Regions from separate parts of the Siminovitchia jepli genome, predicted to be linked through region 2. Evidence: riboswitches for the same ligand, from Rfam matches in the RefSeq annotation. Region 2 holds a riboswitch; the other holds the start of a gene.
The links. A riboswitch is a leader RNA that binds a small molecule or an ion and turns the genes downstream of it on or off. The one in region 2 is predicted to bind glycine.

Region 1 (12,257 bases), on a different contig from region 2:
CAATGGAACCGATTTCCGGAAATCCCGCAGACCATCTTTTTACAAAAGAGGAGAAGGTGGAAATCGGCCCATTTACGTTGGAGCTGTTGGAAACCCCGGGCCATTCCCCCGGAAGCCTCTCTTATTACATAAGGGAAATGAACGCTGTTTTTTCCGGAGACGCTCTTTTTTCCAGCGGAATCGGGAGAACGGATTTGCCGGGCGGAGACCATGCCACATTAATCGAAAGCATTCATCAAAAGCTGTTCACTTTGCCCGATGATACGGTTGTTTTTCCCGGCCACGGCTTATCGACCACAATCGGGACGGAAAAAACAAGCAATCCATTTCTTGTTTAGAGACAAAAAAGAAAGCTTCCCATTTTTGGAAGCTTTTCTTTCAGATTAATTCAACCCTCCGCCGGGGGGCATGAGAAATAGGGTGTAGTATGTAAAACCAGCGAAAAATACTGTCAAGTATGCGCCGAACACATACATATACATCCGTTCCGTCAGGTTCAAATAGCCAAGCAATACAAAGAATCCTGTCTGGCCAAGAAAGAGTAATGCGGTTTTATCCATTCCACCAAGATAAAACATAATTGTAAAAATTCCAGTCCAAAAACCCAATACTCTGTACATGCGATCCATAAAGAATCCCTCCTTTGCAGCATGTAGTCCATCAATTCCTTATTATAAATGAAAAAGAATCCAAAAGTAAATATATTCGAAGCCCTGATTGTGTCTAATGCGTGATAAACGCATCTGCGAGATTAGTATACCCGTTTTTCGGGGTTTGAAAAATTTTTTTTTTATTAGAAGGAGAATGGGGGTTTATGTCGAATAAATGTATTAAACATAGTAAAGGTGGTGTTTTATGATTGATGACCGTAAAACGTACAGCCGACGAGCTCATTTCACAGGCGGCCAGGCTGGGCGTGACAGATGTGCACATTATTCCCCGGAGGAAAGATTACTTGGTCAAATTTCGCCTCCATGGCCATCTGATCCCGCGTAAACCGATTTCCTCCACAGCCGGAGAACGGCTCATTTCCCACTTGAAATTCATGGCCTCCATGGATATAAGTGAAAAGCGAAAACCGCAAAGCGGTGCATGGCAGACCCACAGTAACGGAAAGCAGATCTCGCTGCGAATTTCCACTCTCCCAACCGCCCTTTCCAAGGAAAGTTTGGTTATTCGGATTATCCCCCAACAACAATCATTTTCACTGGACAAAATATCCCTTTTTCCAAAGAGCGTTCAGCAGCTTTATTCAATGATGTCTTTATCACACGGAATGATCATTTTTACCGGTCCGACAGGCAGTGGAAAAACCACGACCATTTATGCATTGGCGGAATACAGTTTCAAAAAAGTGGCGAGAAATATGATTACTTTGGAAGATCCCGTAGAAAAACAGAACGATTCATTCCTGCAGGTACAGATAAATGAAAAAGCGGGCATTACTTACCATACAGGGCTGAAGGCGATTTTGCGCCATGATCCCGATATGATCTTTATCGGTGAGATTCGGGATGCCGAAACGGCCAGGATTGCCATTCGTGCTGCCATGACAGGCCATCTTGTCCTGACGAGCATGCATACAAGAAATGCAGAGGGAGCAGTTTACCGTCTGCTGGAATTCGGAGTGAAGCCGCTGGAAATTGACCAAACGGTTATCGGCGTGACGGCCCAGAGGCTTGTTTCCTTGTCATGCCCGTTTTGCAGGGGTGTTTGCTCCGAATTTTGCAGGCGGGACGGATTCCCGAAAAGGGCTGTTGTATTTGATTTAGTGCGTGGCCAACTGCTTCGGCAAATTATCCAGACCGCACAAAAAGGGGAGAGGGTGAGCCGGGCCAAAACATTGGAAAGCATGATTAGAAAGGGGATTGCACTTGGCTACATTTCTCAAGAGGAATATAATCGCTGGATCGTTGAAGAGAAGGGAGAAGTTGACCCTTAAAGAACAGGGGGTGTTTTTGACCCGTATCGCAGAAATGACGGATAAAGGGTTTACACTTGCCGAGTCGCTTGATTTTCTCGGCCGTATGCATGACAGGCATTTGTCAACATTTCAAAAGATGATAGATGGGCTGCAAAGCGGGGAGCCCATTCACCGTGTATTTCATCAACTGGGGTTTGACAGGCAGGCATGCTCACAGCTATTTTTTGCGGAAAAGCATGGTTTTATCACAACAGCCATGAAAGAATCCGGAAACTATTTGCTCAGGAAAGATGAGCAGCGAAAAAAGTTGTTCCGGCTGCTGCAGTATCCATTCATTTTATTGCTCATTTTGCTTCTCGTGGGTTTCCTCCTTCATCATCTCCTGTTGCCCCGTTTCCAATTGTTTTATGATTCGATGGATTATAAGCCCAATTTGGCATTAAAATGGTTTCTTCATATTATGCAAACTTTTCCCTACTATGTTACGTTTGCTTTCCTGATGGCAGGTTGTGTGTTTCTCGTAACTTCCCGCATACTCCACAGTAAGTCTGCGCTGGACAGGGCCTTGTTTTTTTCAGGTACTCCGTTTATCCACTCCTACTACAAACTGTACCAAACCATCTTTATTTCCAGAGAATGGAGCTTTTTATTAAAAAGCGGCTTTTCTATCAATGAAATCATTGAAATCATGTTGACTCAGCCCTTCCACCCTTTATTAAAAGAGTCTGCCGCAGAGATCAGAAGCATGCTGAAAACGGGTTATTCCTTTTCGGAAGCCCTCATCCACCTGGGATTTTTGGAAGAGGAAATGATTGAGATTGTTGCCCACGGCGAGAAGAACGGTAAACTGGACAGCGAGCTCCTTTTTTACAGCGAGTTTTGTTTGCTTAAACTGGAAGAAAAAACGATGAGAGTCTTCACCTTTTTGCAGCCTGTCATTTTCTTGCTGATTGGGCTGATCGTGATTGCCATTTACTTATCGATCTTTTTGCCGATGTTTCAAATCATCGATTCCATTTAGAAGGAGAGAGATTGCAGTGTTGAACTATTTAAAGAAAAATGAGAAAGGCTTTACGTTAATAGAAATGATGGTTGTTCTTTTGGTCATTACGGTGTTAATTCTTGTCGCGCTTCCGAATGCAGCCAAACATAGCTCCAACATTAATGACAAAGGATGTGATGCCCTCAGGCAAATGGTGCAGGGGCAGGTGGAGGCCTATCGGATGAAGCATCATGAAATTCCTACTTTTGCCAAGCTGGAAAGCGAGGGTTACGTAAAGAAAAAAGACAACACTTGCCCGAACGGCAAAACGTTAATAATAGAAAATGACGGGGAGGTGAAGGTATCGTCCAATTGACATGCGGGTTCTCCAATATGTTCGCTCTTTTAAAGGCTTTACTTTGCTCGAAATGCTCATCGTATTAGCCGTCATTTCGGTTATGCTTGCCATTGGAATGGCAGGCGTTAAACCGGTAACGGAATGGGTACAGAAACAAATGTTCATTACCCAATTGGAATCCGATTTATATCATGCCCATTCGTATGCCATCAATAGGAAGGAAACGATTGTTTTTCGATTTTTAAAGGAGCAAAACGAATATGAGGCGGCATCCGGCGGCCACACCATTATAAAAAGGGAGCTTCCGCCCTCCATCAAGATGACAGACGGCAACTTAACCCGTTTCCATATAACACCCGAAGGGACGATTTCACATTTTGGAACAGTCCATTTTCAGGTGGATGACAGTACCATACAACTGACCATTTATATAGGGAGGGGGAGGTTTATTGTTAAAAAATGAGAAGGGTTTTACTTTACTTGACGGAATCATCTCTTTCAGTCTTTTGCTCCTTGTCGCTTCCATGCTTTTTCCATTATTGTTTCGCATGCTCGATGCATTGAATGAAGGGAAAAAAGAATTGGCAGCCTATCGGTTGCTGTATGAACAAGTGGAGGAGTCAGTTCGGTTGAATGATTGGAGGGATAGACGGATGATCAGCAGGAATATCGAATATGAATTTACTTTCCAAGATCTTCGGGGAAAAAAGAAGGCGTGCGTAAGCTATGAAGGTAAAACGGCCTGTATGGAACAGTGAGTCGGGCTTCACGTTGCCGGAAGCGATTATGACGATGGCCATTTTCTGTTTGATCCTGTCCTTTATGCCGCTTATGTATCTTTCCTATTCCGCGGTGGAGAGAACCATTTCGACGGAGAAAGATTATGAATGGAATATTTTCCTTATCCAATTCCGGAGTGAATTATACAGCGCTGATGCTTGGCGGGTGGGATCCAACCAGCGAATTTTTTTGGAAAATAACGACATACCGATATCATATGAACGTTACGGAAAGGTCGTCAGAAGGCAGGTTCGTGATATGGGACACGAGATCGTTTTGCAAAATGTAGCGAGATTAACCTTTCGGGAGGAAAGTCCAAAGCTGTATATGATGGTGGAGTTTGCCGATGGTACGACAGAAGAAGCAGCCTTTTACCTGCCATTTGGAGGGGAGGATGAATAGATGGGAAATGAACGGGGGGCTGTTTTTCCATTGACATTAATGATTGTATTGATTGCCTTGTTGATTGCAAGCCAGACTGTGTTCATCTTTATGTCCCAGTACGGATATTTAACCGAGATTCGCAATTTTTATAAGCAGGAAGGGGAGCGTTTGCTGAATGAGCCGTTTCCGGAAGAGGAAGGCAGAGACACTAAAAATGGAGAAAAATGGCCATACTTTTTAGAAAAAGAAAGGCGGTCCGTTTATGTCGACTGACGATTATGTAAAATACATGACAGAAACGTTCATAAAACACTTGGAGCGGCCAAGATCGGAACGAAAAGATGCAAGAAAAAAGAGAAAAGAAGAAAAAGGCCCCTTCCTGTTTAATTGGTTTGGCCTCATTCCCTTTTCACTCATGATGCTGGTCAAGAAGGACAGGGGGGAATGATAGCCTGCAAATGGTACTCCTTTCGGAGATTAAGAAAAGCACAAGCGCCTTGCCCATCGACGTACAGACTGAGCTGAAATGTGGAAGACGGCCGCTTAGGGGCGACAAGCGCTGGAGGGCAATACAGCGAAGTCGTTCTTTGACTTCGTTGGATTGACCGAAGCGACCCCGAGCCCCTGCCGTCTGCAACTAGACAAAAGTGCCTCCGACGAGATAAAGGAAACACGAGGCTCAAGCAGCGGCGTCCTCGAAAAAGCTTACGCTTTTTCTTCGTGCGGGTGACGATGCTGTCGAACTACTTTTAATCCATTTTTCGGAGTACGCCCCTTTCAGTATGGTATAATGAAACATAACAGCAAAACGGCAGATGGAGAGGTGAAAAATGGAGAGTAAAGCCATTTTACAAGCAATCATGGAGTTGTCGGATCAATTAAAGGCTACGGAAGAAAAGGTAACCGGGCAATTAGAGTCGCTTGAAAACCGAATATCCTCTATTGAAAAAAGAATGGATTCGCTTGAGGATAGAATGGATTCGCTTGAGGGCAGAATTGATGCAGTTGAGCAAAAAATTGATGCAGTTGAGAAAAATTTAAGTGAAAAGATTGAGAGAGTGGATGCCAAAATCTCTGTTTTGGCAGATGAAATGGTGTCCACTAAGGCCGATGTTGTGATGCTGAAAAAGGCGAAATAAAACTGGCGGAAAAAACACAAAAAGTCGACGATCCTATATGGATTTGATCGGCTTTTTTATTTTCTAAAAAAATATTTAAAGAATTTTTGTAACGAACGCCCATTCCGAGAGTTATATAAGTAAAAGGGTGAAAAGAGATGGACTTTGAGGATATCTATCGGAAATACTTTCAAGAAGTTTATTTGTTTATTAAATCTTTAAGTCATGATGAGAGTATAGCTGAAGAAATTACGCAAGAGGCTATTTTTAAAGCGTTAAAGGCAATTCAAACATTCGATGGCTCCAAAGATATTCGAGCATGGCTTTTTACTATTGCCAAAAATACATATTTCTCGCATTACAGAAGAAAGAAAAAACAAATAGATTCGGATTTCATAGAAGAACCAATGACGGAAGTGCAAATTGTAAAGCATTTGATGAATGAGGAAGAGGCATTTATCGTTCATCAGTTTCTTCACTCTATGGATGAGCCATATAAAGAAGTCTTTTCACTACGCACTTTTGGCGAATTACCTTTTGAGAAAATAGGAAGACTTTTTGGGAAAAGCTCGGGTTGGGCAAGGGTAACTTTTTACAGAGCAAGGAAAAAAATTATTGAGTATATGGAGGAGATGAATCATGAAAGAGATTAAATGCACCATTATTCAAGATGTTTTGCCTCTTTATATGGACGAGGTAGTCAGTCAAGACACGAAAGAAATGGTAGACAGGCATTTAAAGCAGTGTGAAACATGTCAAAAGGAATATGAATCCATGAAACGCAAGCTTTATATTCCGGCAGAAAATAAAGACTCTCTTTTTGATAAGATCAGCAAAAAATGGCGTAAGAAAAAAGTGATGATTTCAATTGTTTCCGTTTTAGCAACAGCTATTACTTTATTAGGCGCGTTTGCGTATGTTTTTTATTATGAAAGGGTTATTCCATATTCGGGAAATCTAATTAAAATTGAAATGCAAAATGATCATCAATTGGTTTCTCATTATTATGGCGAAAGCTATGCTACTGTTCATGGAACGCATCCTTTTTCACTTGAAATTGATGGAGAGAAAAAGAATATAAGTTTTATTTTTTATACGAAAACATTTGCCGATTCTCCTACAAGAAATCTGATTAAAAATGAAAAAAATGATGAACAAGAATATATCTTTAAGCTTGCTGAAAGTGAAAAAATTGATGCTGTGTATTATGCAGATTATGATGTCGAAAAAATCGCTACTGGAAAAGAGTCTTGGGATTCAATTTTAAAACGTGCAGTATTGATTTGGGAGAAATAACATTTTTTTGCTATATACAATGGATGTAAGAGTTTAACACGCAATCATTTTAGACGATCGGTATTCATTATGAATTGGCCCGGCAGGCCAATGCCATTGCCCGCGCTATCGTTATTTCCCTGAAAACGGTCAAAGGAACGGGCCCCCATTGCCCGTGCTGGCGTTATTTCGCCGAAAACGGTCAAAGGGACGGGCTCCCATTGCCCGCGCTGGCACTATTTCCCTGAAAACGGTCAAAGAAACGGAATCCCATTACCGATCTTTTCGGGTATAGAATACGAATAGTCAAAAAAAGATGGAAGACCAATGACTGGACGCAATGGCTTTTTGTCAGATTTTAATGTTGCATTCAAAAGTTCATTTTATATAATTTCCATATTGAATCAATCGAGGAGATTTTGATTTCGAAACTGTACTAATGTTCAACTTGCACATCTTCCAATCCATTGATTGGCCTGCTGCATCTTCTTTGTGGCCGGGAACAGGACCTGCGGAATAGCTTTGGCAAATAAGAGCACCGCTAGCCGCAGTGTCATACCCTCTGTTCCTAACATCGAGCCATGAAAGATTCAAATTGGCGAGGCAAGGTAAAAAATGCCGCCGTTTACAATTTCAATATGAATTGCAGGTTCATATTGCTCAATCAGTGCTTTTTTCTCAATCTCGTACGTTTCCGGCTTTTCAACTTGATCGGCATAAAATTGGTCCAGAAGCTTTAAATCTTCTTCCTGCCTTTTTTTGGCCGCTTCGGCCCAAGAATGGTCACTGGCCGCAATGTCATTTGTGACAAATGTTTCAATCCTTTTTAAACCGCTGCCGGGTTTGATGATTGGGGATATCGTAAAACAATAGTCGGGTATTTTTGGGACGAGCCGGCGGCTTTGCATTTTTTCGATAAAATGGTCTACCAGCATGCCGTTGATCAAATGGAGCCCGAAGGACCTCAGGACATCCCGTTTCCTGTCGGAGCAGTATGATATTTTCATATTTACATTCAGCCACGGATAAAGCGGAACCGACTGAAAAGGAGGGGTATCGGGCTGTTCGTACAACCGGATATAGGCAGCCATTTTTTTGGCTGTCCGGAATAATTGGTGAAGGCGGGGTGCGCCGAAATGTATATATTCGCCCTTTATGCTCTCGGGGGCTTTTTCCTCATCTGTGATGAATGTCAGTTTTTCCGGATTGGGCGTTCCACCCGTCTTTTCCAAATATGTCCAATAAAATGGCCGGTTCATTAGCTCTTTGTCCATCTCTATCGTAAGCTGTACGGTTAAAAAACCGGGGCCGTTTTCCAGAATGGTACATTGCGTCGCATCAAAGAAGCTTTCAAGATATTGATGAATTTCTTGTTGAAGCATTATTTTCACGTTCCTCTCTAATGGAATCGGCAAACTCGATCAAGGCGGAAAGGTTGGCCATTTTCACCTTGAGCTCTCCTTCCGATTTCGAGTCCCTGAAAATATCCAGCATATGTTCCTCGATACTGCCGAACTCCAGCTTGGCCAAAATATCATCCAGTTCTCCGATTACGCGCTCAAAGAGCTTTATTTTTTTTGTAAGCAAATTGACAATGTGCTCTTCAATGGTATTTTTTACGGCAAAGTTATATATATATACATCTTCTTCCTGCCCGAGCCGGTGTACACGGCCGATTCTTTGTTCCAGGCGCATCGGATTCCATGGCAAGTCGAAATTGATGACCTGGTTGCAAAACTGCAAGTTGATCCCCTCTCCCCCGGCTTCGGTGGCGATGAGCACTTGGACGCGATTTTTGAACAACTCCCTCATCCAATCCTTTTTCCCGCGCTTAAAGCCGCCGCGAAACGGAACGGACTTAATCCCGTGCTGCTGCAAAAACCACTGCAAATATAATTGGGTGGCACGATATTCCGTAAAAATAATCACTTTATCATTGATTTTTTTGATCAGCTCGAGGGCTTTCAATGCCTTGGAGTTTTGCGATACGGCATCTATTTTCGTTTGCAGAAACTTTAGTTTTTCCACATATCCATCTGACGGGTTTTCATGTTTTTGCAGCATGTTTTTTAACGTTAAATAAACGGCTTCCCTGCTGCTGCATGCCTCCCGCTGCAACGTAATAATCGAAAAAGCATTTGCCGCATACTGTTCACCGGACTCCCTTAATATATCAATCCCGTTATATAGCTCGCGTTCTTCTTTGCTGAATTCAATCGGAATCGTTTCAACATGGCGCTTCGTCCATTCAATTCCGGTGTCGGCTCTTCTGTTCCGAATCATGACTTTATTTACCAGGCTTTTTAAATACTCATTTTCTTGCTTTGATAAATTTTTATTTTTATATTTCTCCAAAAAACTGTTTTGGCTCCCGAGATGCCCGGGTTTTAACAGGGAGACAAGGTAGAAAATCTCTTCGATTTTATTTTGTATCGGTGTTGCCGTAAGCAGCAGGCAAAATTTTTTCCGGAGAGATTGGACGAACTGATAATTTTTCGTTTTATGGTTTTTGAGCTTGTGAGCCTCATCGACAATGATGAAATCAAAAGACTGTTCGGAAATGATATCACAATGGGGACTTCGTTTTGCCGTATCAATCGATGAAACGATGCAGTCATATTGGCCCCATACATAGCTTTTCGTTGCCGGTACGGCGTGAATATGGAATTTTGAATTCAACTCGTATGTCCATTGGGAAACGAGAGAGGCGGGGACAAGGATTAATGCCCGTTTGACAAGGCCGCGAATCATGTATTCTTTTAAGATCAAGCCGGCCTCAATTGTTTTTCCAAGCCCCACTTCATCGGCCAAGATCGCTTTGCCGTGCATGTTTTCCACAACAACAGTGGCCGTTTCCAATTGATGGGGCAATAATGTTAGCTGGGGCAAATGATTCGGTGCAACAAGGCCCTCAAAGTCAGGAACGAGCAGATGCTTTTCAGCCATCAATGCGAGCTTGAACAATTGCTGATTGGCCCAGGGGCCATCCTGTTCGATTCGCTCCAGGAAACCCGGAAGCCATTGGCCATCAAATTGAATAGGTACTTTCATTGCGAATCTCCTCTCCTTTCTTTATATTTTTAAGGAAAATGTTTGAACAATTGGAGAAAGAATGGTACGATGTGTGTAACTAGCCAGTTTCACACATTTATAGTATAACCAGTCCCAAACAGAATATAGGCGAATGAAGACAAGAGGAGAGACCGAATGGATTGACGGCGCCGAAGGAGCAAGTACGAAACGTGCGAATCTCTCAGGCAAAAAGACTCTTGTTTGACGCAACTCTGGAGAGCGTTTTCTTTAAACAAGAAAACCACCAAAGAAGAAAGCCGATTTTAAAGCGGTCAAACTTTCAGGTCCCAAGACAGAGAACCTTTTCATAAGGCTTTTCTGTCTTTTTTTGTTGCCTGATGTTACATAAAAGATGACAAGGAGGAAGGACAATGGCAGGATTAAAACGAACGCCTTTGTATGCTTTGTACGAAAAATACGGGGCAAAGACGATTGATTTTGGCGGATGGGATCTTCCTGTCCAGTTTTCCAGCATCAAAGAAGAACACGAAGCCGTCAGAGAAAGAGCGGGCATCTTTGATGTTTCCCATATGGGGGAAATTCTGGTGACGGGCAAGGCAAGTGAATCGTTTCTTCAAAAGCTGATGACGAATGATTTGTCCAAACTAAAGAAGGGCGGAGCGCAGTATACGGCGATGTGTTATGAAGATGGCGGAGTCGTAGACGATTTGCTCATATATCGGCTGGATGAAGAAGATTATTTGCTGATCGTAAATGCCGCCAACACGGATAAAGATTTTGACTGGATGAAACAGCATAGGGTCGCAGATGTAGAAGTTGAAAATGTCTCGGACGAATATGCCTTGATTGCCATTCAGGGACCGAAAGCGGAGCGGATTTTGCAAAAAATTGTCAATAATGCGGATTTAAGCGCAATCAAATTTTTCAAATTCCAACAAAACGTAGATCTAAACGGAGCGAAAGCGCTTGTTTCCCGGACGGGGTACACGGGTGAAGACGGATTTGAAATTTACTGCAAACCGAAAGATTCCGTTCAAATATGGGAGGATTTGCTGGAAGCAGGCAAAGATGAGGGGATGATGCCTTGCGGGCTCGGTGCAAGGGATACGCTTCGTTTTGAGGCGTCTTTGCCGCTTTATGGACAGGAATTGTCCCCGGAAATTTCTCCTTTGGAAGCCGGCATCGGGTTTGCCGTAAAATTCAATAAAGAAGAAGACTTTATCGGAAAAGAAGCGCTGTCAAAACAGAAGGAAAACGGCATTTCAAGAAGGCTTGTGGGAATCGAAATGCTGGACCGGGGCATTCCGAGGCATGGCTACCCCGTTTTTTGCAATGATGAAGAAATCGGGTTCGTGACATCGGGAACACAATCTCCCACGTTGCAAAAAAATATCGGCCTTGCCCTGATTAAGGCCGAATATAGTGAAGCCGGGAAGGAACTGGAAGTGGCAGTGCGCAAAAAGCGCTTAAAAGCGAAAATCATCCAAACGCCATTTTATCAACGTCCAAAAAAATGAGGATGGGAGAGAAAAAGATGATCAAACATCGTTATTTGCCGATGACCGAAGAAGACAAAAACGAAATGCTCCAAACGATCGGGGTAGATTCAATCGAAGAATTGTTTTCGGATATACCCGAAAAAGTTCGATTCAAAGGGGAGTACAATATTAAAAAAGCTCAATCCGAACCCGGCCTGTTGAAGGAATTGTCGCGGCTTGCGGCCAAAAACGCGGATTTAAAACAGCATGTCTCCTTTTTGGGAGCCGGCGTGTACGACCATTACATCCCGACAATCGTTGACCATGTCATATCACGATCAGAATTTTACACGGCATACACGCCCTATCAGCCGGAAATTTCCCAAGGCGAGCTCCAGGCCATTTTTCAATTCCAAACCATGATCTGCGAACTGACGGGAATGGATGTTGCGAACTCTTCCGTGTATGATGGGGGAACGGCCCTTGCGGAAGCGGCGATGCTTGCTGCGGGGCAGACGAAAAGGAAAAAAGTCCTTGTTTCAAGGACGGTCCATCCCGAAGCCCGCGATGTATTAAAAACATATGCCAAAGGCCAGGCGGTCGAAGTCATAGAAGTTCCGAATAAAGACGGTTTGACAGACCTGGATGCGTTAAAAGCCGAGATAGACGAAGATGTAGCGGCTGTGATTGTCCAATACCCGAACTTCTTTGGCCAAATTGAGCCGCTTAAGGAAATCGAACCGCTCATCCATAACGCTAAAGGTTTGTTCATCGTTTCAAGCAACCCGCTTTCTTTAGGTGTTTTAACACCTCCGGGAACCATTGGTGCAGATATTGTTGTCGGTGATGCTCAGCCCTTTGGCATTCCTGCTTCTTTTGGCGGGCCGCACTGCGGCTACTTTGCCGTTGCGAAAAAGCTGATGAG
Region 2 (12,257 bases):
ACCTCGGCATTCTTGATGGCTTTAAAAGTGATTGACACCCGGCGATGTTTCTTTATAATGGGTTCGACAAGAGCCCATTAAAGGATGATCGCAAATGAGCATACAGTTTTTTGATCAAAATGGAAACCGGGTAACGCTCGCTTTTGAAAAAAATGCTTTTGAACAAAGCCCAGGCCACGTTTTGGCGATTTGCCGCTATCAAGACGAGTGGCTTTTAACAAATCACTCGATACGCGGTTTGGAGTTCCCCGGCGGTAAACTGGAAGAAGGGGAATCCGTCAAAGATGCGGCCATCAGGGAAATTTTCGAGGAAACAGGAGCTGCTGCAAACATCCAATCATATGTTGGAGAATATTTGGTGGAAGAAAACGAAGGCGCATCATTTGTAAAAGCGATTGTTTTGGCAAAAGTACTTAAGCTCGAAAAAAAGGAACATTACCATGAAACAAAAGGTCCCGTTTTAATAAAGGGCGACCTCCTTTCGAAAGTACATGGAGACGAATTCAGTTTTATTATGCAAGATCGTGTCCTGAAGGAAACGTTGAAAAAAATAAGCCAACAAAGCTGCTCCCACAAGGAACAGCTTTAGTGGTTATCTTTTATCAATTTTTTCTCAAGCCACTCTACAACGGTGTACATGATGGTGGCAAAAATGACAATGAGCACGAGGGCGAGCATGACGAGGGTAAAATTGAATACCTGGAACCCGTAAATAATCATATACCCGAGGCCTTTTGCCGAAACGAGAAACTCGCCTACAATGACACCGACCCAGGAAAGGCCGACATTGACTTTTAACGTCGAGATGATCGTTGGAAAGGATGCGGGCAAGACCGCCTCTTGAAAAATTTGTCTTTTTCCTGCCCCAAATGTCCAAAGCACTTTTAAATAATTTTCGTCAACATCCCGAAATGCCGTATAGACGACAATTGTTGTAATGATGACCGATATGACCGCACCCATCGCAATAATTGATGTAAATCCCGGCCCAAGACCGACGATCAGGATCGGTCCCAGCGCCACCTTCGGCATTGCGTTTAAGACAACAAGATACGGGTCGAGCACCTTTGACAGAAATGGGGACCACCAAAGGACGGCGGCCAATATCGTTCCCAGCAGGGTGCCCAAAATAAAGCCGAGTACCGTCTCAAACACTGTCACCCCTACATGTGAAAAAAGAGACCCATCGGCAATTTTTTCTGTAAGCAAGGCCCAAACTTTGGAAGGATAGCTAAAAATAAGCGGATCCATCCATTGATTGCGGCTTCCGACTTCCCAAACAATGAAAAAGGCGGCAAATATGAGAAATTGGTAAAACAAGATCCAGCGCTTCTCTTTCACCAGTTCCTGTTTGTATTGAGAGTGAAGAAGGGAAGGATCAGCGGGTTTCTTTTTCAAGGGATTCCAACTCCTTCCATATGATGCCGAATAATTCATGGTGAGCCTCTTTCGTCCGGGATTCAAAAGGAGTGGCCTTCCGCAGTTCATCCGGCACGTGAAACACTTTATGAAGCCGTCCCGGATTCGTTGCAAAAAGCAGTATTCTGTCGCTCATTGAAATGGCTTCACCGATATCATGTGTCACCAAAATAGCCGTTTTATTGTAACTTCTTAATATCTGAAATACGAGATCTTCGAGCTTTAGCCTGGTTTGGTAGTCAAGCGCGGAAAATGGTTCATCCAGCAGCAGCAATTTGGGCTGGACGGCCATTGTTCGGGCCAATGCAGCCCTTTGGCGCATCCCCCCGGAAAGCTGGCGGGGGAAAGACTTTTCAACACCGCCCAGTCCGATCTGCCGTAAAAAGCGAATGGCATTTTCTTTCGTTTCACGATTGAGCTTCCTGTTCAGTTTCAGTCCGATTAACGTGTTGTCCTCAATTGTTTTCCAAGGGAATAAATAATCTTGCTGAAGCATGTAACCGATGCTGCTTTTCTGATCTTCCGGGGGCTTTCCATCAATAATGACATTTCCGTTTGTCGGCTTTAACAGTCCCGAAAGAATGGAAAGCAGCGTCGTTTTTCCGCAGCCGGATGGCCCGATCAGCGTAATAAACTCTCCTTCCTTTACGGTAAAAGACACATCTTCCAAGGCGGTTTTTACAGATGACGGGGAAAAATAATGATGTCCTATATGCTCTGCCACAAGGAAGCTCACGATGTTTGACCTCCTTCATTTTCATTAAGGTTGTTCAGCCATCACCTTTTCAACAATTTTTGTATTGACGAGTTTGTTGTAATCCACTCTTTCGGGAAGCTCGCCCGCTTCTTCCATAATGGCCTGCAAGTTATCCCAGCCTTCCTCTGTCAACGTCATTTTTTTAGCAAACGAACCCTGATTTTTATACCGGTCAATGGCGGCAGCCAACGTTTCAAGGTCCGAGTCTTCAAAATAAGGCTCCACGACCTTTGCTATTTCTTCTCCAGAGCTTTTTTCCACCCATTTCTGGGCTTTATAAAGCGCCTTAACAAATTTTTCCACTGTTTCGTTATTTTCTTTAAGATAGCTTTCTTTGGACATAAAAGTGGTGTAAGGAACGTGACCTGATTCTTCACCGAATGAAGCGACGATGTAACCTTTGCCTTCTTTTTCAAAGACCGATGCAGTCGGCTCAAAGAGCTGAACGTAATCCCCGGTTCCGGAGGCAAAAGCATTGGCAATGTTTCCAAAGTCGATGTTTTGGATTAAATTCAAATCATTGTGGGGATCAATACCGTGCTTTTTTAAAACAAATTCGCCAACCATTTGCGGCATGCCCCCTTTTCGCTGGCCGAGAAAAGTGGAGCCTTTCAGCATCTCCCAGTCAAAGTTGTCGACTTTTTTCCGTGATACAAGGAAAGTTCCGTCGGTTTGGGTGAGCTGTGCAAAGTTGATGACCGGATCACTCGCGCCTTGGGCGTATACATAGATCGATGTTTCGGAACCGACAAGGGCAATATCGGCTGCATCCGACAAGAGAGCCGTCATGGTTTTATCACCGCCCCAGGTCGTTTTTAATTCAACATCGAGCCCTTCTTCTTTAAAAAAGCCCTTTTCCAGCGCTACATATTGCGGAGTGTAAAAAACAGAGCGGGTTACTTCGGCAAGCCTGACTTTTTTCACTTCATCCTTTTTTCCGGAACATGCTGTGCTAAAAATCAATAAAAATGACGCAATGAAGATCATTCCAACTTTTAGCGATATTTTCACGAAAGAACCTCCTATCCATGTTTGTCAAACGCCATGACTTTGGGCTAACATATCGTATGACGGGAGTTAAAATGTGTGAAATTATTTTTAGAGCAGGAGGAGCCGGAATGAATGAAACCCGAATCGTTGGAAAATGGTTATTTCCATCACCGAATCCGCATATCCGCATGTATTTAGTAAAGTATTTGTCTGCGGGCCTCAGGGTGAAAGGGCTGCTTGCCGAACCGGTTGCGGAAGGGATGTACGACGGATTTTTATATTTGCGTGGCGGCATCAAAAGTGTCGGCATGGTAAGGCCTGCCCGAATTGGCCAATTTGCTTCGGAAGGTTTCGTTGTTTTTGCTCCGTTTTACCGGGGAAACCGTGGGGGAGAGGGGAATGAGGACTTTGCTGGAGAGGACCGGGAGGATGCATTTGCGGCGTTTGATATATTAAAAAATCACCCGGCTGTTATGAAGGACCGCATCCATATTTTCGGTTTTTCCCGCGGCGGTGTAATGGCATTGTTGACCGCCATTGAAAAAGAGGCCGCTTCTCTCGTTACATGGGGCGGAGTCTCGGACATGGCGCTGGCATACGTCGAGCGGAAAGATCTGCGCCGGATGATGAAGCGTGTCATCGGGGGATCGCCCAAAACGGCACCTGCAAAATATACATACCGCACCCCTTTGTATGAGCTTGAACACCTGCAATGCCCCGTACTGATCATTCATGGAGAGCGGGACGAACACGTATCCGCCGAACACGCCCGCCGGCTTGAAAAAAGACTTTTGGAGCTGGGCAAGAAGGTTGAAACGAAGTATTTTAAAGATGCCACACACTATTTTCCGCCGGCTTTAAACAGAGAGGTCGTGACGGAGGTGGGGAGGTGGATGAAAGACCATTTTTATCAATAAAATACAGCATTCATTAAATTATGTATTAAGAAAATAAAACAGAGACAAAGCATTTAATTTACAAATGCGCGGTCTAACTCCACCGTCTTTAAACGGTTGTCCATACTTAAGAAGAGGTGAAAGTATGGAAGAATATAGAAAAGGCAGTCATTCGGTATATGACATCAAGTACCCACGTAATATGGGTGAAAAAGTACAAATATAAAATGCTGCATGGAGAGATTGCAATAAGGGCAAGAAAATTGATCAGACAAGACTGTGAAGCAGGATAGTTTACCATATTGGAGGGAAAAGTTGGATGCATTTGTTATTATCCTGCCTTCGGGTATGTAGAACCTTACCATATTTGATGTAAGATGTTGCAGGATAATTTCCTTAAACGACCACCTGTACTTTAGCAGGTGATCGTTTAAATGTCTCAAAAGGCCTCTATCGGCTTTCCTTAAAGTATTGAAGATATAACTTGCCAAGAAATTTTTCTTCAAAAGAAGCTTTTCTGTGTCCAACTCCGACGCACAGGATGTGCTAGTGCAGGCGAAGTGACAGGACGTCGCTGCCTGAGCCTGCCGACGGACAGGACGTCCTAGTACCGCCGGCGCCTAGCCCCGCGAGGTCACAAACCACTGCTGCCTGCTTGTAATTATCGACTCTGAAATGCTACTTTCAATCCCAGCCCTATATAAATTGCTCCTACAATCTTGCCGCTAAAGCGACTGATCCAAGAAATTTTTTTGACCACTCCCGCCAGTAATCGTACGCCCATTGCAATAAGCGTCGTATAGATTGCGCTAAGCAGAACAAATACTAAACCAAGCACCAGAAACTGAAAAAACGTTGAACCTTGCTCCGGATGTACAAATTGGGGCAAAAATGACAGAAAAAACAATGCTGTTTTGGGATTTAAAATTTCAATTAACACTGCCTGGGTATAAGAATTTGTTGATGTTGCGGGAGAGATGTTTGGCAGTTTTGGGTCTGAAGGCTTTTCCATAACCGCTCGGATCCCCAAGTAAAACAAATAAGCGACCCCTGCAAATTTTACAATATTGAAAGCTAATGCTGATGTCATCAGGATTGCTGAGAGCCCAATCGTTGCAAATAAGGTATGAATCAAATCACCGGTTGCGATACCGAGCCCCGCCATGATTCCGCCTTTACGTCCACTTTGAACAGTACGGGAAGCAACAAGAAGAACAGCAGGGCCGGGTATTAAAAATAGGCCAATAACAATCACCACAAACATACTTAATGTTGAGAAAGTAATCATATGTAGTCCCTCCAATTTGTATATATTCAATGATAACTATTATATCATTATTTTATTGTTTCAGAATGTTTAAATGATAGTTGCATGCTTACAGAAAGTTAAACCCATTCTTTTGCAGATAATCTGAAATTTTATCAAGAGCCTCAACTGTTTTTGCCATTTTAGGTAAGACTCGACGGTTGCAAGACAGGGATTGCGATGAAAATGATCAGCGGGGAATGGGAGCAGCATCTGCTTGAGCAGAAAAGCATCTCTTTTGTCCAACTCGGACGGACAGGACATCCAAGTACCGCCGACGCCACAAAATGCGGCGATCTAAGGCATCGGCTGCTAATTACAGTGGTGGCTGAAAAGCTGCCTCCCCGCAATGCGGCTTGCCTATGGCTGGGCGCCTTGCTCTTTTCCTATGAAATTCGTTTAGCGCACAAATTTTGACGGAATGTTGCTGGTACTCCTCTATTGACATTCCCTTAAAACTTAAGTATATTATTAAATAGTTTCATAATTGCGAATGATAATCACGGGAGAGACTAAACGATCGTGTTTGGCACCGAAGGAGCAAGTCCCAAAAAAATCCTTGGGATCCAATCTCTCAGGTAAAAGTACCGTGCTTGGACGCATCTCTGGAGAGCGCCTTTAAAAGGCCACCAACGGGGAATACTTCGCCATGAAGTTAAACTCTCAGGTAACAGGACAGAGGAAGGTAGATGATAATCGCTATCTTTCCCCTGTCCTTTTTTATGTTCCGGAAAAAATTTTCAAGGGGAAGATAGAGAAAGAGGAGGGAACATAATGGGCTTGTTAAAGGGAGATGCGGAAATTTATCGGGCCATTGAGGCAGAAAGAAAACGCCAGGATGAATCGTTGGAGCTGATCGCTTCTGAAAATTTTGTCAGTGAAGATGTGATGGAGGCAATGGGGTCTGTTTTAACGAACAAGTATGCAGAAGGGTATCCGGACAAACGCTATTACGGCGGATGCGAATATGTGGATGTCGTTGAAAAATTGGCGATTGCAAGGTTAACGGCATTATTTGATGCCAACTATGCCAATGTACAGCCCCATTCAGGTGCCCAGGCGAATACGGCTGTTTTTTTCTCAATGCTGGACCCGGGCGACAAGATCATGGGGATGAATTTATCGCACGGCGGGCATTTGACTCACGGCAGTCCGGTCAATATGTCGGGAAAATGGTTTGATGTCGTTTCTTACGGCGTAAGGGAAGATTCCCATTTGATTGATTACGATGAGGTGGAGGCCATTGCGTTAAAAGAACGCCCGAAAATGATCATTGCCGGTGCAAGCGCTTATCCGAGGATCATTGATTTTTCCAAATTTAAAGAGATTGCTGATAAAACAGGTGCCATTTTGATGGTAGACATGGCCCATATTGCCGGGCTTGTAGCAAGCGATCTCCATCCTTCCCCTGTACCATATGCGGATGTTGTGACGAGCACCACGCATAAAACATTGAGAGGCCCTCGCGGCGGGATTGTTTTAACAAATGATGAAGAAGTAATAAAGAAGATCAATAAAGCTGTATTTCCAGGTATTCAAGGCGGTCCGCTCATGCACGTGATTGCAGCAAAAGCTGTTTCATTTAAGGAAGCGCTTCAGCCGGACTTTAAGACGTACGTGCATCAAGTGGTATTAAACGCATCAAGACTTGCGGAAACATTACTGGAATCGGGGGCCCGGCTCGTTTCAGGCGGAACGGATAACCACCTTGTTTTGCTGGATGTCCGCACTTGGGGGCTGACCGGAAAAGAAGCAGAACACTTGCTGGAAGAGGCAGGCATTACCGTGAATAAAAACACCATTCCATATGATCCGGAAAGTCCTTTTATAACGAGCGGGATCCGGATTGGAACCGCTGCCATTACAACGCGCGGGATGAGAGAGAAGGATATGGAAGTCATCGGCGAGGCCATTGCTGAAATGTTAAAAAGCAAGGGAGAACCGGCCGTTACGAAACGCGTAAAAGATAGGATTCAACAACTTTGTCACGAGCATCCTCTTTATCAAAAATGTCTGGTGAGGTAGATTGGGGTGGAAAAAGTGATTTACAATAGTTGTTTTGATATTATCGGCCCCATTATGCTAGGCCCCTCCAGCTCCCACACGGCGGGTGTTGCGTCGATTGGCAAATTTGCATATGACCTTCTCGGGAACATTCCCGAGTCGGTTCATATCACTTTCTACGATTCATTTGCGGAAACATATCGGGGACATGGAACGGATAAGGCCATTTTGGGCGGCCTGCTCGGAATGGGTACCGATGATCCGGGGATTCGCTATGCTTTCGACCTTGCTGAAGATGAAAAAATGCACGTTACTTTCCAAATGGAAGACCGATGTCCTTACTTCGACCATCCAAATACACTTATGGCAAAAATCAGAAGAGGGAGCAAACGTTTGGACATCGGAGGCGCATCCCTGGGTGGGGGACTTTCGAAAATTTTTCTCATTAACGGACATCTGGTGGATTTGCTGTTGAATGCCGAGATCGATATGGAATGGATCAAAGAAACATACTTATAAGAAAGAAGGTGAAACAGATTGGATTTTTCATCGATGGAAGAACTGCTGAAGCAGTGCCGTGAAAAAAGCCTGGGGATCGGTGAACTCATGCTGGAATGGGAAGCAGGCAAGACAGGCAGAAGCCGAAAAGAAATTTTCGATAAAATGAAAGAACGTCTGCTCAGGATGAAAGATGCCGTTGAAGCCGGCATTGAAGACAAATCAACGTCCCCAAGCGGTATTTCGGGCGGCGATGCCTACTTGATGCAGCAATATAAAGAGAAGGGCAATTACCTGATGGGGAGCGTAACAGTGGACGCAATGAAGTATGCGTTTGCCACTTCCGAAACAAATGCCAGGATGGGGGTCATCGTGGCCACTCCTACCGCCGGTTCTGCCGGAATCCTTCCGGGATGTATTTTTGCCCTCAAGGACAATACAGATATTCCGTTTGATGAACTGGTGATGGGCCTGTTTACCGCCAGTGCCATCGGATATGTAATCGCCAACAGGGCATTTATTTCCGGAGCCGCAGGCGGCTGCCAGGCCGAGGTGGGATCGGCTGTTACCATGGCAGCGGCTGCTATTGTGGAAATGAACGGGGGATCTCCCGACCAGGCTGTTCATGCGGCGGCAATGGGTTTGAAATCACTGCTCGGCCTTGTGTGCGACCCGGTGGCAGGGCTCGTCGAAGTGCCGTGCATTAAAAGAAACGTCATCGGAACTTCCATCGCTTTTACAGCGGCGGAAATGGCTCTTGCCGGGATTCAGAGCAGAATTCCATGTGATGAAGTCATTGGAGCGATGTATGATATCGGAAAAAGGATGCCCCGTACTTTAAAGGAAACAGCACTCGGAGGTTTGGCCGCTACCCCGACGGGAGAAAAATTAAAAGAAAAAATTATGGGGAAACCGTGTTTAAGAAGGGCTTGATGTTCAGCCCTTCTATATAAAATGAACTTTCGAATGTAACGTTAACACCTGATAAAAAGCCATTGCGTCTAGTCATTGTATCTCCCATCCTTTTTGATTATTAGTATTCTATACCCGAAAAGAGCGGTAATGGGATTGCGTTCCTTTGACCGTTCTCGCCAAAATAGCGCCTGCACGGGTAATAGCAATAGCGAGCCGGAACAATTAATAATAATGAATACCGATCGTCTAAAATGATTGCGTGGTAAACTTTTAAATTCTTGGTATATAGATTCTATTTTCATGTCCCGACACCCTGATCCAACTGGTTAATGTTAAAACTATTATACGTGACCGACTCGTTGTTTTCCCCTTCCAGGGTCACATAGGACCATTCTACGTGACCGAGTGGCTGGTTTTTCCTCTAGCAGGGTCACATAGAACCTTTCTAAGTGACCGAAATGTTGATTCTTACGTTCTTTCGGTCACATAGAGCCGCTGTACGTGACCCAAATGATGATTTTTCCTTCTTTTCGGTCACATAGAATCTTTATAAAGGAGATGAATGGTTTTGCTTATTACCTTAACAGACACAGCCATTCAAAAGCTCAGTACAATGGAATGGGAAGAAGGAAATTTTCCCCGGATTGACTGTGATGTAGCCGGAGGCTGCGGCATATCTGTCTCATTCAAACTTATTTTTGATGAACCGAGAAAAAATGACTCCGTGCTCGAGTATAACGGCATTCGCATTTTGCTCGACCGCTTTACCCGGAGGAATTTGGACGAGGTCACCCAGATTGATTATTCCGATGAACACGGCTTTACTGTTGGGGAAAACTTCGTTTCAAGCGCGTGCGCCATTGAAATACCTTCATAACCCCTACACCTCGGGTCCTAAGCAATCCCCCTTTAAGGGAGCAGCCCACATAAGAGTTAGAAAAAAGTAACCAACCCAAATGCTGGCCAGGCGTCATGGGTGGTTACTTTTTTTGTTATGATAGCATGTATGACCAAAGTTTCGAAAGAAATCATTGGAATTTGTTGAAAAAGAGAGTCCCTGCGTGGGCTCACTGTTTGGTATGTCATGCACAAAATAATATGGATTGCACAGATCACCCACTTGTGCAATGCGATGAACACCATTCATCATCGCGAACCGACCCCATCGTGTTTGCCGTTGGAAACGGATGATGCCAGCACCGAGTTTATCGCCGATGGCATCCATGTCCATCCGGCAATGATCAGGCTCGCCTTGCGGGCGAAGCGGAATCAGGAAATTGCTGTGATTACGGATGCAATCAGGGCCACCGATTTGGGTGACGGCGATTATCACTTGGGAGTGCTGCCGATTCCCCCACTTCAATCTGAGATAGTCGATAAGTGGGGGATGAATTTTAGTTTGGCGAAGCCAAAAGTTTCAGGACAGAACACTTGTTTTCTGCTAAACAAAAAGATAAGATGATCAAAAAATCTTAGAATGATGAAATTGATTCTGCTATTTTCCTTGAAAAATGAAAGCGTTTATATTAATATAAGTTATACCTTCGATTTAGTGACGGACGTTTGCATGTTTCCCATGTGAATGCCCCGCACTTTACCCGAACGGCAGGAGGATCATAAGTGTTTCCTAAAGAAGCAATTTATGTGATTGGTGACAGTAAGACTGCATCCAACAACCCTATTATGCAGCAATATAATGCATATTTCGTTGGTTTGGTTGTCGACACCAGGAATCATGAAATATTGGAAGCGGAATGTTCTTCTACCATTCCACTTACATCCAAGTTTATAAAATCATTATTTATCGGCAGGTTTATGCATGAGCAGGAGGAAATTATTTCGGAAATTGAAAGCAGGTACTTTGGTTCCTCGCAAAAAGCGCTGATTGTCGCTTTCAAAAATGCTCTTATTAAATATAATCAGCTTATTACCGGTTAGCTGCTTCATTTGTTCTTCGCAAGTGAAATCCAGCTGTTAGAGAGTTTTTTGTCTCTAATGGCTGGATTTTTTTATATCCATAACGAAATCTCGGAAATATCTCTTGTCGGAAAAAAAGCATGGATGTTTATGGGTGAGATCCGAATTTCCGCTCATTTTATAATAGATTGAATAATTTGTTTATTTACTTTATACTAAAAATAGTATTTTGAATGGGGAGAGAGACTATGAAACTTTATATTTCTGTCGACATGGAAGGCATCACTGGCCTCGTCGATCACACCCACGTGGATGCGGACAAGCACAATTATGAACGAAGCCGGATCATGATGACGGATGAAGCCAATCATGTGATTGCGGCCGCGTTTAACCAAGGGGCGAAGGAAGTCGTCGTCAATGATAGTCATTCAAAGATGAATAATCTTTTAATCGAAAGGCTTCACCCGGAAGCTTATATCATTACCGGTGATGTGAAACCGTTTTCAATGGTTCAAGGACTTGATGAGACGTTTGCCGGTGCCATTTTTGCCGGTTACCATGCCCGCGCGGCCCAGCCTGGAGTGATGACCCACTCGATGATTTTTGGTGTCCGCAACATGTTTATTAATGATGCGGCCGTTGGCGAGTTGGGGTTCAATGCCTATGTCGCCGGTTATTACGGTGTGCCGGTGATTATGGTTGCCGGTGATGATCAGGCAGCACTTGAAGCGGAACAGTTGATCCCAAATGTGACGACCGCAGTGGTCAAGGAAGCCATTTCCCGTTCTGCAGCCAAATCATTAACACCGGCCAAGGCAGGGGAGCTGCTGAAAGAAAAAACGGCACATGCGATTAAGAACCGCCATCACGTGAAACCGCTGACCCCGCCTGACAAACCGCTGTTAAGCATCGAATTTACCAATTATGGTGAAGCAGAGTGGGCGAATTTAATGCCGGGGACGGAGATGGTGCCGGGAACAACGATTGTCCGTTTTCAAGCCAAGGATATTCTCGAAGCCTACCAAGCGATGCTTGTCATGACGGAACTTGCGATGCGAACAACATTCTGTTAGGGAAGTGGCCATCATGAATACATATTTTATAAAACGTTTTGCGGCCATGATCATTACGTTATGGCTGATTATTACCGGAACATTTTTCTTAATGCATTCTGTGCCGGGATCGCCTTTTAACGAAGAGAGAACAACGAATGAAGCCATTCAAAAAAACCTTGCATCTTATTACCAATTGGATAAGCCGCTCATTGTGCAGTACGGCAATTATTTAGTATCACTTGTTCAGGGTGACCTCGGACCATCTATTAAAAAACCCGGCCAATCAGTAAATGATCTGCTTGGCAGAGGGTTTCCCGTATCATTTGAACTGGGAATGTATACGCTGATTGTGGCGACTATTTCCGGGATTGTCTTAGGGGTAGTGGCCGCCTTAAGGCATAACGGCTGGATTGATTACCTGGCGATGAGCGTGGCTGTATTGGGAATCTCCATTCCGAACTTTGTCATGGCGACGGCGCTCATTCAACAATTGGCTGTCA

Region 1: linked by a shared signal. The riboswitch ahead of gcvT (glycine cleavage system aminomethyltransferase GcvT) and the one ahead of glyA (serine hydroxymethyltransferase) in region 2 are both predicted to bind glycine.

The regions. Positions count from the first base shown of each region.
Region 1 covers NZ_JBFEGN010000003.1:109,188-121,444, reverse strand. Annotated here, with positions in the region: gene AB1L08_RS03455 (MBL fold metallo-hydrolase) at 1-338, shown strand, start outside; gene AB1L08_RS03450 (DUF2626 domain-containing protein) at 384-629, opposite strand; gene comGA (competence type IV pilus ATPase ComGA) at 863-1,942, shown strand; gene comGB (competence type IV pilus assembly protein ComGB) at 1,953-2,945, shown strand; gene comGC (competence type IV pilus major pilin ComGC) at 3,010-3,282, shown strand; gene comGD (competence type IV pilus minor pilin ComGD) at 3,284-3,727, shown strand; gene AB1L08_RS03425 (hypothetical protein) at 3,714-4,022, shown strand; gene comGF (competence type IV pilus minor pilin ComGF) at 3,991-4,446, shown strand; gene AB1L08_RS03415 (hypothetical protein) at 4,447-4,701, shown strand; gene AB1L08_RS03410 (YqzE family protein) at 4,691-4,876, shown strand; gene AB1L08_RS03405 (DUF7310 family coiled-coil domain-containing protein) at 5,259-5,567, shown strand; gene AB1L08_RS03400 (RNA polymerase sigma factor) at 5,705-6,199, shown strand; gene AB1L08_RS03395 (zf-HC2 domain-containing protein) at 6,186-6,842, shown strand; gene AB1L08_RS03390 (YqhG family protein) at 7,412-8,203, opposite strand; gene AB1L08_RS03385 (DEAD/DEAH box helicase) at 8,172-9,872, opposite strand; glycine riboswitch at 10,006-10,100, shown strand; gene gcvT (glycine cleavage system aminomethyltransferase GcvT) at 10,265-11,371, shown strand; gene gcvPA (aminomethyl-transferring glycine dehydrogenase subunit GcvPA) at 11,392-12,257, shown strand, end outside.
Region 2 covers NZ_JBFEGN010000006.1:61,071-73,327, reverse strand. Annotated here, with positions in the region: gene AB1L08_RS04955 (hydrolase) at 1-35, shown strand, start outside; gene ytkD (RNA deprotection pyrophosphohydrolase) at 95-589, shown strand; gene AB1L08_RS04945 (ABC transporter permease) at 586-1,398, opposite strand; gene AB1L08_RS04940 (ABC transporter ATP-binding protein) at 1,379-2,155, opposite strand; gene AB1L08_RS04935 (ABC transporter substrate-binding protein) at 2,180-3,163, opposite strand; gene AB1L08_RS04930 (alpha/beta hydrolase family protein) at 3,295-4,083, shown strand; gene AB1L08_RS04925 (LysE family translocator) at 4,724-5,350, opposite strand; gene AB1L08_RS04920 (hypothetical protein) at 5,549-5,785, shown strand; glycine riboswitch at 5,862-5,968, shown strand; glycine riboswitch at 5,972-6,049, shown strand; gene glyA (serine hydroxymethyltransferase) at 6,143-7,393, shown strand; gene AB1L08_RS04910 (serine dehydratase beta chain) at 7,400-7,891, shown strand; gene sdaAA (L-serine ammonia-lyase, iron-sulfur-dependent, subunit alpha) at 7,925-8,803, shown strand; gene AB1L08_RS04900 (iron-sulfur cluster biosynthesis family protein) at 9,354-9,662, shown strand; gene AB1L08_RS04895 (amidohydrolase family protein) at 9,870-10,247, shown strand; gene AB1L08_RS04890 (DUF3870 domain-containing protein) at 10,406-10,723, shown strand; gene AB1L08_RS04885 (M55 family metallopeptidase) at 10,951-11,775, shown strand; gene AB1L08_RS04880 (ABC transporter permease) at 11,789-12,257, shown strand, end outside.